DNA from 3 places in the Bifidobacterium sp. MSK.17.10 genome. Region 2 is predicted to be linked to each of the others. Evidence: riboswitches for the same ligand, from Rfam matches in the RefSeq annotation. Region 2 holds a riboswitch; each other region holds the start of a gene.
The links. Region 2 has a riboswitch for thiamine pyrophosphate ahead of thiS (sulfur carrier protein ThiS). Riboswitches for the same ligand answer to the same signal wherever they lie in the genome.
Positions count from the first base shown of each region.

Region 1: linked by a shared signal. The riboswitch ahead of tenA (thiaminase II) and the one ahead of thiS (sulfur carrier protein ThiS) in region 2 are both predicted to bind thiamine pyrophosphate.
Region 3: linked by a shared signal. The riboswitch ahead of KSX58_RS04200 (ECF transporter S component) and the one ahead of thiS (sulfur carrier protein ThiS) in region 2 are both predicted to bind thiamine pyrophosphate.

Region 1 is NZ_JAHOJD010000009.1:53,606-56,878, forward strand. It holds gene KSX58_RS08510 (energy-coupling factor transporter ATPase) at 1-493, shown strand, start outside; gene KSX58_RS08515 (YhbY family RNA-binding protein) at 575-880, shown strand; gene tenA (thiaminase II) at 983-1,750, opposite strand; TPP riboswitch at 1,744-1,850, opposite strand; gene KSX58_RS08525 (glycosyltransferase family 2 protein) at 1,979-2,992, shown strand; gene ppgK (polyphosphate--glucose phosphotransferase) at 3,247-3,273, shown strand, end outside.
Region 2 is NZ_JAHOJD010000003.1:147,397-150,669, forward strand. It holds gene KSX58_RS03375 (thiazole synthase) at 1-483, opposite strand, end outside; gene thiF (sulfur carrier protein ThiS adenylyltransferase ThiF) at 640-1,353, opposite strand; gene thiS (sulfur carrier protein ThiS) at 1,406-1,600, opposite strand; TPP riboswitch at 1,828-1,931, opposite strand; gene KSX58_RS03390 (aldo/keto reductase) at 2,036-3,067, shown strand; gene KSX58_RS03395 (MarR family winged helix-turn-helix transcriptional regulator) at 3,251-3,273, shown strand, end outside.
Region 3 is NZ_JAHOJD010000004.1:50,812-54,084, forward strand. It holds gene KSX58_RS04185 (acyltransferase) at 1-552, shown strand, start outside; gene KSX58_RS04190 (hypothetical protein) at 714-1,025, opposite strand; gene KSX58_RS10590 (DUF4839 domain-containing protein) at 1,024-1,383, shown strand; TPP riboswitch at 1,354-1,457, shown strand; gene KSX58_RS04200 (ECF transporter S component) at 1,489-2,103, shown strand; gene KSX58_RS04205 (TenA family protein) at 2,183-2,884, shown strand; gene KSX58_RS04210 (aldo/keto reductase) at 3,018-3,273, opposite strand, start outside.

The DNA of each region.
Region 1 (3,273 bases), on a different contig from region 2:
TGACGGCATCCGCATCGCCATACTCTACGCATGTCGGTTCGCCGTGGTCATCGTCATCGGAGCGATGTTCCTTGCCTCCACCACACCGACCGCCATGACCGACGCGTTCGAATCATTGCTGTCACCGTTCGCCAGATTCGGCCTGCACACGCAGGAGACGGCATTGGTGATGAGCCTCGCCCTGCGTTTCCTGCCGACGCTTGGCATGGAAACGAAAGCGATTATCGACGCGCAGTCGGCGCGCGGTGGCAGCGTCGAAACAGGTTCGTTCGTAGTACGCATCAAAGCGATGGTGGCGGTCGTCGTGCCGGTCTTCGCCGCAGCCATCCGCCACGCCGACAACCTGAGCCTCGCCTTGGACGCGCGCTGCTATGAGGAAGGTGCGACGCGCACGCATTGGCGTGTCATGCGCGTCACCGGCATGGACGTGGCCGTGGCGATCGTGGTGCTCGTCTATCTCGTCGCACTGGTCGTGCCGGGCGTGCTGTTATGACCGGTGCGTTGCGGGCGGATGGGCAAATACCGTCCTCACGCTAGGCTTGAGCGGGTATTTGTAGATAGGAATGGAACACATATGGCACTTACCAAAAAGCAGGTCAAGCAGCTGCGCGGCCTGGCCACCAAACTCAATCCGCTCATCCAGGTCGGCAAGAACGATCTGAGCGAAAACGCCGTCAAACAGGCGGACGAGACCATCGAGAAGCGCGAGCTCGTCAAATGCTCCGTGCTCGACGGTTCCGGTCTGACCGCCAAGGAGGCCGGCGAAGGTCTCGCCGAACAGCTTGGCGCGGAACTCGTGCAGGTCATCGGCAACCGTTTCGTGCTCTACCGTCGTTCCCAGCGTGACGACGTGGAGCACATTCGTCTCGTGCGCGAATAGCGATCCGAACGTTATATGAGAAGCGGCCCGCCCTCCGAAACCAATCGGAAGGCGGGCCGCTTCATATGGAAATAAACAATCGGAAGAGAGCGTGCCGGAGAATCAGCTCTCCTGATCCCATTCGGGCTTCCACGTGTACTGCATGTCGTACGCGCTGGACCAGAACATGTACTCGTTCTCAACGCCGGTCACAAAAATATCGACCAGCTCCTGCTTACGTTCCTCGCTCACCTCGGCGGCGAGTTTCTCGATATGCTCGATCAGCCAAGCCGAACCCTGCCAGAACTCGTCGGTCTTGTACATGTCCACCCAGCTCTTGTACTGGTTCACATCGAGCGTGTCGGCGAATTCATGGGCAAGACGATATCCGTAATCCGCGTACACCCAGGCGCAGGGGAGCACGGCCACGAGAATGTCGAGGATGTCCTTGCCATAGGCGATGGAAAGGATGTTCGACGTGTACGCGCGGGCGAACGCCGACTGGCGCACGTTGTTCATCTGCTCGTCGGTGATGCCGTAGCTGGCCAGATACGTGCGGTGCACGGTCGACTCCACATTCAACGCGCCGTTCTGCACGTTGAGCATGAACGCCATGATCTCCGGATCGTCTGTTTTGGCCAGTCCCAAAGCATGCACTCTGGCGTAGTCGTTAAGATAACGGAAATCCTGCAGCAGATAGAACGCGAACTTCTCGCGCGGCAGAGTGCCTTCGCCCAGTTCGCGGATGAACGGCTGCCTGTAGCCTTCCTCCCATACGAGGTCGGCGGCTTTGCGCAGCCGCTGCGCGAATGGGGGAAGATTGGTTCGCGTGACGCCCTTCGAAGCGTCGAACGCGGAATCGGAATTGGTTACGGAAATCACATCAGCCATATGGCCATGCCTCCCTACGCTGGTGTCAACCATCAGGTTCAAAGGGTTCGGACGTCCACGCCCATCTCAATCCGTCATACGGATTCCCCTGCATACGCGGTTCATTATGGCAAACAAGTTCGTGCCGTGCAAGGTTCTGTCCATATTTGTCGCGGGATTATGCCCGTGCTCGGCTCCATATCGAACATGGCCGATGTGTGGTTGAGGGCCGGTGCAAGAATGGAACGTATGACTGAAAAGCAAGTTGCGAAGAAGACCATCGAAAAGCTGGCTATCGTCGTGGTGACCTACAAGCGCCAGCAGCTGCTCGCCACCCTGTTCGAATCCATCGAGAAGCTTACCGTCGCCCCGTGGCGCATCATCGTCGTGGACAACGAGCACAGTGACAAGACCCATGGCATGGTCGAAGAATTCAGCGCCAAGCTCACCGCGCAGTGGGGCACCACCGTGGCCGACCTGTCCGGCAACGAGAACCGCGTGGTCTACGCGCCGCAGACCGACAACCTCGGAGGCGCGGGCGGTTTCTCCGCAGGCGTGAAGAAGGCGTACGAGCTGGGTGCCGAATGGTTCTGGGTCATGGACGACGACGTCGCCGTCATGCCGGAAGGCATCGAGCGCTTGGCCAAGTGGACCGATCGGCACGACGTGATTCAGGGAAGCCGCTACGACTATGATGGCGGTCCGTTCTACTGGCAGTACGATTTCATCGTCCCGCTCGGCATTCCGAACCCGATCGCACCGGCTGCGTTCGGCCCGGCTGGCTATCGCGTGATGGACACGTTGTGCTTCGAAGGCGGCCTGTTCCGCCGCAACATCGTCGAGAAGATCGGTCTGCCCGACCCGCGTTTCTTCATCTATTGGGACGACACGATGTACGGCTATCGTGCCAGCAAGGTCACCAATCCGATCGTCGTGCCCGACGTGGTGCTGCGCCGTACGCGCGAGATCGGCAATTGGGACATCGCCGGCGTGCGCCAGCTCAACTCCACTTCCGACATGAACCGCTACCACATCATGCGCAACCGCGGCTACATGGCCCGATACTTCATGACGTACGGCGATTACCGTCCGCTATTGTTCGGCCTGGGTACGGTGCTGACCGCGGTCAAGGAAGTGATTCGACTGACGATGGTGGACCGCGAGCATTTCAAGACTGGCATCGTTCAGATCGCCAAAGGATGGTGGGATTCGCGCAAGCTGCTGCATGATCCGGAATGGCAGCCGATGCCGCCGCTGAAGTAACACCGTGGCCCACGCGTTTCCCAACGCGCGGCGATCACGCGATTGACGATTCGTCCCACGTCGGAGCCTCTACCGACGTGGAACGAATCGTTTGCAAAACAGGCGATGAAATATTTACTCGGTTAAGTATTACAATTTGTGCAATCGTTCTCACCATTTGTGCATGTCGCGCGCGATTTTGGGCATGTTGCGAGTTATCATAACACGTATCGGTTCGAATACACCCATAACATACCTTGATAGAGAGGTTGAAGATGATTGAGACTGCACAGGCATTCGGC
Region 2 (3,273 bases):
GATGGTCTCCTCGTTGTCTGGCAGTAGATACTTCGCCTCGTGCTCGATTTCCACCTTCACGAAGTCCGTCTGGCACACTTCGCGGGCCAGACGTGCGATGCGCACCGCCTCCTCGGCGTTGCGCGCGCCCGACGTGTTCGGCAGCATGGTGATGCCCTTCGGAATGTAGTCGAGCAGGTTGTTTTCGGTGGTGCGGCAGCGGCGCAGCGCCATGGTGACGATCTGCGTGCCCGCGTTCTCGATGGTCGCCTTGATGAGGTTCAGGTCGTAACGACCGGAACCGAGGATGAAACGGCTCGTGAACTTGTGCCCGCCGAGAATCAACGGATCGGCGTCTCCTGTGGCGATCTCGTCGTACGCGTGCGCGTCCGGCTCTGGCAGAATCGCCGTGTTCGTGGTGGTGCCGACCAGCTCGTCAAGCGTGGCGTTCGGTGCGGCCGCAACATCGGCGGCTGCGGTGGTGATGGTGTTTTCGGTGCTCATCGTCGGTTCCTTTCGTTGGGGTGTTTGGTGTTGCTGTTGTTGCGATTGCTGTGCTGCTGTTGTGTTGCCGTTGCATCGCTGTTGTGTTGTGTGCAACGTGCGTTTGTAATCGCAATAAAAATTTCGATTACGGCAGTGGAGTAACGTAGCAGTGCGTCAGGCGTCTTCCTCGCCGAGGATCAGTCGCGTGATCATGTTCGCTTCGTGGCAGGCGACCACGCCCACGCGCGGCGCCATCAGGCCGGCACCCGGTACCGGAGCCGTCTCGCCATCGCCACAGAAGTAGAAGTTCTTCGAAACGCGACGCGTGCTCACCAGGTTGGAGCTGCGGAAGCCGGCCATGCCGGACGCGCTGACGAGCTTCTTGCCCGGCAGATTCTCCAGCACCGCGTTGACGAGCATCGTCTTGTTTTCCGGCACGTCGAACGCCTCGCAGATGATGTCCTCGTTTTCGAACAGCGTCGGCACGTTCTCGTCGGTCACCTTGACGGTGTCGATGGTGATCTCGATGAACGGGTTGATTTGGCGCAGATTGCTGCGCAGCGCCTCCGTCTTGTACTGGCCGAGGTCCTTCAGGAAATACTGCTGGCGATTCAGGTTCGTCATATCCACGCGGTCGAAGTCGATCAAGTGCAGGTGGCCGACGCCGATGCGGGTCAGCGCCACCGCGATGGTGGAGCCGAGGCCGCCGCAGCCGCAGATGGCCACGTGCGCCGCGTCGAGCTTGTCCTGCGTGGCGGCGGTGTGGCGGTCGAGCAGGGCCGCGCGGATCTCCTCGCGGCTGACCAGCGTGGCCGGGTCGGGCTGGTTGTCGAAAGCGTGCTGGCGGGCGTCGATCTGCGCCTGCGATGCGGATGGTTCAAAAGTCATGGTTGTTCTCGTATTCTCGTTTCCGTTCGTATGGTTTGTTTCGCTGCTGTGCTCAGCCGCCCTGCACGAACGTGACGATTTCCAACGTGTCGGTGCCCTTGAGCTGCGTCTGCGCACGCTGGGTGCGAGGCACGATTTCACCGTTGAGCTCCACGGCCACGCGGTCGGCGCGCAGACCGCGCTGCTCCACTAGTTCGGCCACGGTGATCGGCGTGGCGACGTCCTCTTCTTTGCCGTTGATGATCATTTCGGTTCCCTTCTGTATGTCAGGCCCCACGAGTGCCGTTCCCGCCGAAACGGACGTTCAGAACTGCTTTGTGGGCTTCCGAGCGTCTGCTTCCGGTGAATCGGACATTCACGGTTGGTACGAAAAAAGGGTCGCCGAAGGAACCGTACCCTATGAGGTGGTGCGCCCCTCCGTGACCCTAATCACGCGATATTCGGTTATCGCGAACGGAAATGAGATGCGCCTCGCGGCGCGAACAACCCGTCTCCTTACGGCGGCATTACCCGCATCAAGTCCTCGGTCGAAGCTCGTCGAGCTCCCTCTCAGCCTTCCGGCTCCCGTTCGGTTGTGCCCTCATCTTCCCGCACCCGCCCGACAACCCGCTCCGCGCTGTTTTGTGCGAGAATGGGTGGCGGATTTTGTAGCGACGGATGTGGCGACGGAAGGGAGACGGTTATGACGACCGCACGAAACATGGGCGAATTGGCGGGATTTGCGATTCCACGGCTCGGCATGGGCACGATGGCTTTGGCGATTGAGGGGCGTCCGGACCGCGATACTGCGATCCGTACGATTCACGCCGGCTTGGACGCGGGCGTGCGATATCTGGACACCGCCTGGTCGTATTACCTGCCAAGCCAACCCGGCACCGGCACCGCCGAAGACCTGGGCTACGGCGAAAAAATGGTGCGCGACGCGCTCGCCAGCTGGGACGGCCCTCGCGATGAAGTGCTGGTCGCCACGAAAACCGGCTATCGACGCACCATGGAGGTTCCCGCTTTTGTTGCTCCTGTGTCCGATTCGCCAGAATCGGACACTCAGGGGCGGGATTCCGAGGGCTGCAGTCGTCGGCCTGGCGGGGAACGCCAGCATTTGCAGGCGGCGGGCAGTCAATACGGGTGGATGGCGGATTCGCGCCCCGAAACCATGATTCGTGACGCCAAGGAATCCGCGCTGCACTTGGGCGTCGATACGCTCGACCTGTTGTATTCGCATGGCCCGGACCCGGAAGTGGCTTATGAGGATCAGGTCGGCGCGCTCAAGCAATTGCTTGACGAAGGCGTGATTCAGTACGCGGGCATCTCCCGTGTTGACAACGCGCAGATCGACACTGCCCGTGAGATGCTTGGCGACAAGCTGATCGCCGTGCAGAACCAGTTCTCGCCCTCGCACCCCGACCCTGAGCATACGATGGAGCACTGCGCGGAACTTGGACTCGCGTTCGTGTGCTGGAGCCCCCTCGGTGGCTTCCTCGACGCGTTCGACCAGCGCGCGTACGACCCGTTCCGCACGGTCGCCGGCAACCACGGCTGCTCCTACCAGCGCGTGGTGCTCGCCTGGGAACTGAGCCGCTACGAGCGGTTGTTCACCATCCCCAGCGCCCGCAATCCTCAGGAGATCAACGATTCCTTCGCCGCCACCGAACTGACGCTCACGCAGGATGAGCTGGCGATGCTGAACGCCTCCGTCGACGCCCGTCGCGGCTGAATTCCGCGCAATACGTACGATTGGCCGCGCCCGATTCCGCACAATAATCGCGATTCGGGCCGCGGCCTTTTTCGTGCCTTCTGTAGCTTGCTCGCTGCAAAATCGCCCTGGGAATAACTTACACTGTAAAATGTTTACACTGTAAGATATTATGACGGCGATTGCGACGGAAGGAGGTGCCGCGTGGGCTTTGAAGAGGAACTGTT
Region 3 (3,273 bases), on a different contig from region 2:
GTATACGTCATCATCGCCACCGACATGCGATTCGTGGCACCCATTGCGCTCGTATGCGTGCTGTTGTCGGAGTGGACGCAGTGGCCGCCGTTGCGTCACATGGCCATGTTCGCGCTTGGCGTCGCGTTGGCGAAACGGCTTACGGACAACGGGCGCGAGACGATGCGCGACGTCGTTGCCGTACCGCTCGCCCTGTGTGGCATCGTCTTGGTTTGCCAAAGCGGTTTCGGTTTGCTGCCTGGTATTGTCGCCCAACCTTTGGCCGTGTGCGGATGCCTGATATTGGTGGTGTTCGCACTTACCTGCAACGTGGTATCCGACCTGCTTTCCACGCCACCTGTCCGTTGGCTGGGGCGCATTTCATTCAGCCTGTATCTGACCCATCTTCCCGTCCGCGACTGGATTGTGCCGTACATTCCCGTACAGGGTCTATTGCGCCCGATGGTTTTGTTTGCATTGTGCCTTCTGGTGGCGGAGGCGTTCTATCTTGCCGTGGAACGGCCTGCTACCAGACTGTCAAGGAGGCTGGGAAAGGCGAAAAGGGAAGCCTGATGTATTCCGCTTGCGCATGGTGCTTTAGGCGGAATCGCCGGTTTGCATGAATGGCGATTGAGCGACCGGTATACGCTTCCTGCGAGGACATGTTCGGCATGTTCCGCGGCAAGGCGTGCATTCGGAAACTGATCCGCGGAAACATGTCCGGCCACGGCAAGTCAGTCGCCATCACTTTGGAACATGGCATCCACGGAAGCGCGTACCTGCCCGGTGTCCTGTCGTGGCCCGTCAAATACCATCAGGGAGATGGAGTTGGTACGTAGTTCACTCAGCGAGCTCAGCAACGGACGCACCGCCGCGGTGCTGCCCAAAGCGACCGTGCGCCCGTCATCATCAAACGGAACAGGACATCCTACATGTTTATGAGTATCAACAGCTATCAGAATCTCTTCGACCGTCTTGAGGATAAGTTCGATGCTTGCCTCGCCGACGCCCGCATAGCCGAGAACGATGGACGCCGCAACAGGCATGGACTCTGATCCGACGCAGACGGTATTCGTGGCATGTCAATTGAATTATGATTCCCTTAGTTTCAGATTCGAAGGAATCGTCTGGAGCGATTTCCACGACGGTTCGGTCGGCATTCCCGCCTTCGTGCGCGAAGGACAGAACGTCCACATCAAAGCAACAGTGGACAAATACAATCCCGACAGCGGCTTTCCCGCATATCGATGGGTTCCGTGTTTTTCCGAAGGCTCAGGACTTTCGGAAAAACACGGAACCCATTTTTCCATTTCACGAGACTTTTGGCCGACATGTGGAATACCAGCCTGGAAACGCGCCGAACCATGTAATATCGCTTGCGGACACGGGGGCCATTATGGCTGAGAGGAAGCGACCGCTTCAACCGTATGAACGTATACCGGATAATGCCGGCGCACGGACGTCTCTCTACTTCCCGTGCCTTTGCATAAGAGAAAGGCACATACCTTTATGACTGAAGAAAACCAGTCTTCCGCAGTTCGCAAACCCAACGTCAAATGGCGTGTGGTCGACATCGTCGTGGCCGCGATCGTTGCCGTCGCATCCGGCGTGATCTTCTGGGCCTGGGACTTCATCTACGCCGTCCCGACCGCCCTGTTCGACAGCCTCACCCCGGGACTGGGCGGACTCTTCCATTTCATGTGGCTGTTCGCCGGCCCGCTCGTGGCCATCATCATCCGCAAGCCCGGCGCGGCCTTCTTCGGCGAAACCATCGCCGCGGTCATCGAAACGCTGCTGGGCAATCCATTCGGCGTGGCGCACGCACTGCTGATCGGCATGGCCCAAGGACTCGGCGCCGAAATCGGCTTCGCGGTCTTCGTATACCGCAAGTGGAACCTGCTCACCGTGACCCTGGCCGGCGCGTTGACCGGCCTATCCAATGGCCTGTACGAATGGGTCGTCACCGCCGGCTGGTCGACACTGCAAGGCGTCGTGTTCACCGTCTGCTGCGTCATCTCCGGAGCCGTATTCGGCGGAGCGCTCATGTGGTTCGTACAAAAGGCGCTCGCCAAAACCGGCGTGCTCGACCGCTTCGAATCCGGCAAGGCCGACGTCGTGGCCTGAACCACGCAACTCACAATCCAACAACAAACATAGAAAACATGCCGGCCGTCCGCCGGCGTATCCAAGAAAAGAGAAAATCATGACCAACCACGTTCCAGAAGCAACGAAACCCGCCAGCGGAGACTACGCTTGGCTGGGCGCGGAAGCCGGCTCCGTCGCCGACCTCATGTACATGCTCAACACCGAGGACTGGTACGACGCCATCAACTCGCGTTTCGTCAGCGAGCTGCTTGACGACACCTTGCCGGAATCCATCCTCAAGGCGTATCTGATTCAGGACTTCAAGTTCTATAACAACGGCATGATGGCACGTCTCATCAAACTCGCTCCACGTCAGGAGACCAAGGACATGCTCGCGGCGCAATCGCAGTGGTTCGCCGACAACGAGGCCACCTACTTCGAGCACTTCCTCGAGGCCTATCACGTCGGCCAGGAGGAATACGACGCGACCGAACCGACCCCGGCCAACAAGGAGTACGGCGCATACCTCGACAGCCTGTCCGACAAGAGCTGGCCGGAACTGATCACCGCGATCTGCTGCATGGAATGGCTGTACCTCGCATGGGCCAAGCGCACCGTCGATGCCGACGTCATCCAGCAGGTGCCGGTGCACAAGGGCTGGGTCGACCTGCATGAAGGCGCGCACTTCCGCAAGTGGGTCGGCGACCTCATCTCCCTGGTCAACGAATACTGCTCCATCGATGGTCCGGAAGCCGAAGTGTTCCGCACCATCGTGCATCTGGAGCGCCGCTTCTTCGACGACTCCTACCCGCAGGAGTGAGCCTGCGATCCACGACCGCATAAGCCATGAGCCTGGCGCGTACGATCGATGTCGTACACGCCAGGCTCATTTGTTGCGGTTCCGTCCGGAGCCCGATTTCCTCGTGCGCGGCTGCCGCGCGAGGGCGGCCCGTCTACAGCGAGATCCCGTCGATGCGGCGGAGCTCCTCGTCGCTGAACGAAGTGTTCCTAAGCGCACCGATATTGTCGATCAGCTGCTGTGGACGGGACGCTCCGACCAGCACCGAAGCCACCATGCCGTCGTGCAGCAGCCAAGCCAGTGACATTTCGGCGAGCGTCTGTCCACGCTCGGCGGCCAGATCGTTCAGGTCGCGAATCTGCTGAAGCCGTTCCGGCGTCAACGCGCTCTGCTGCAGGAATCGTCCGTCA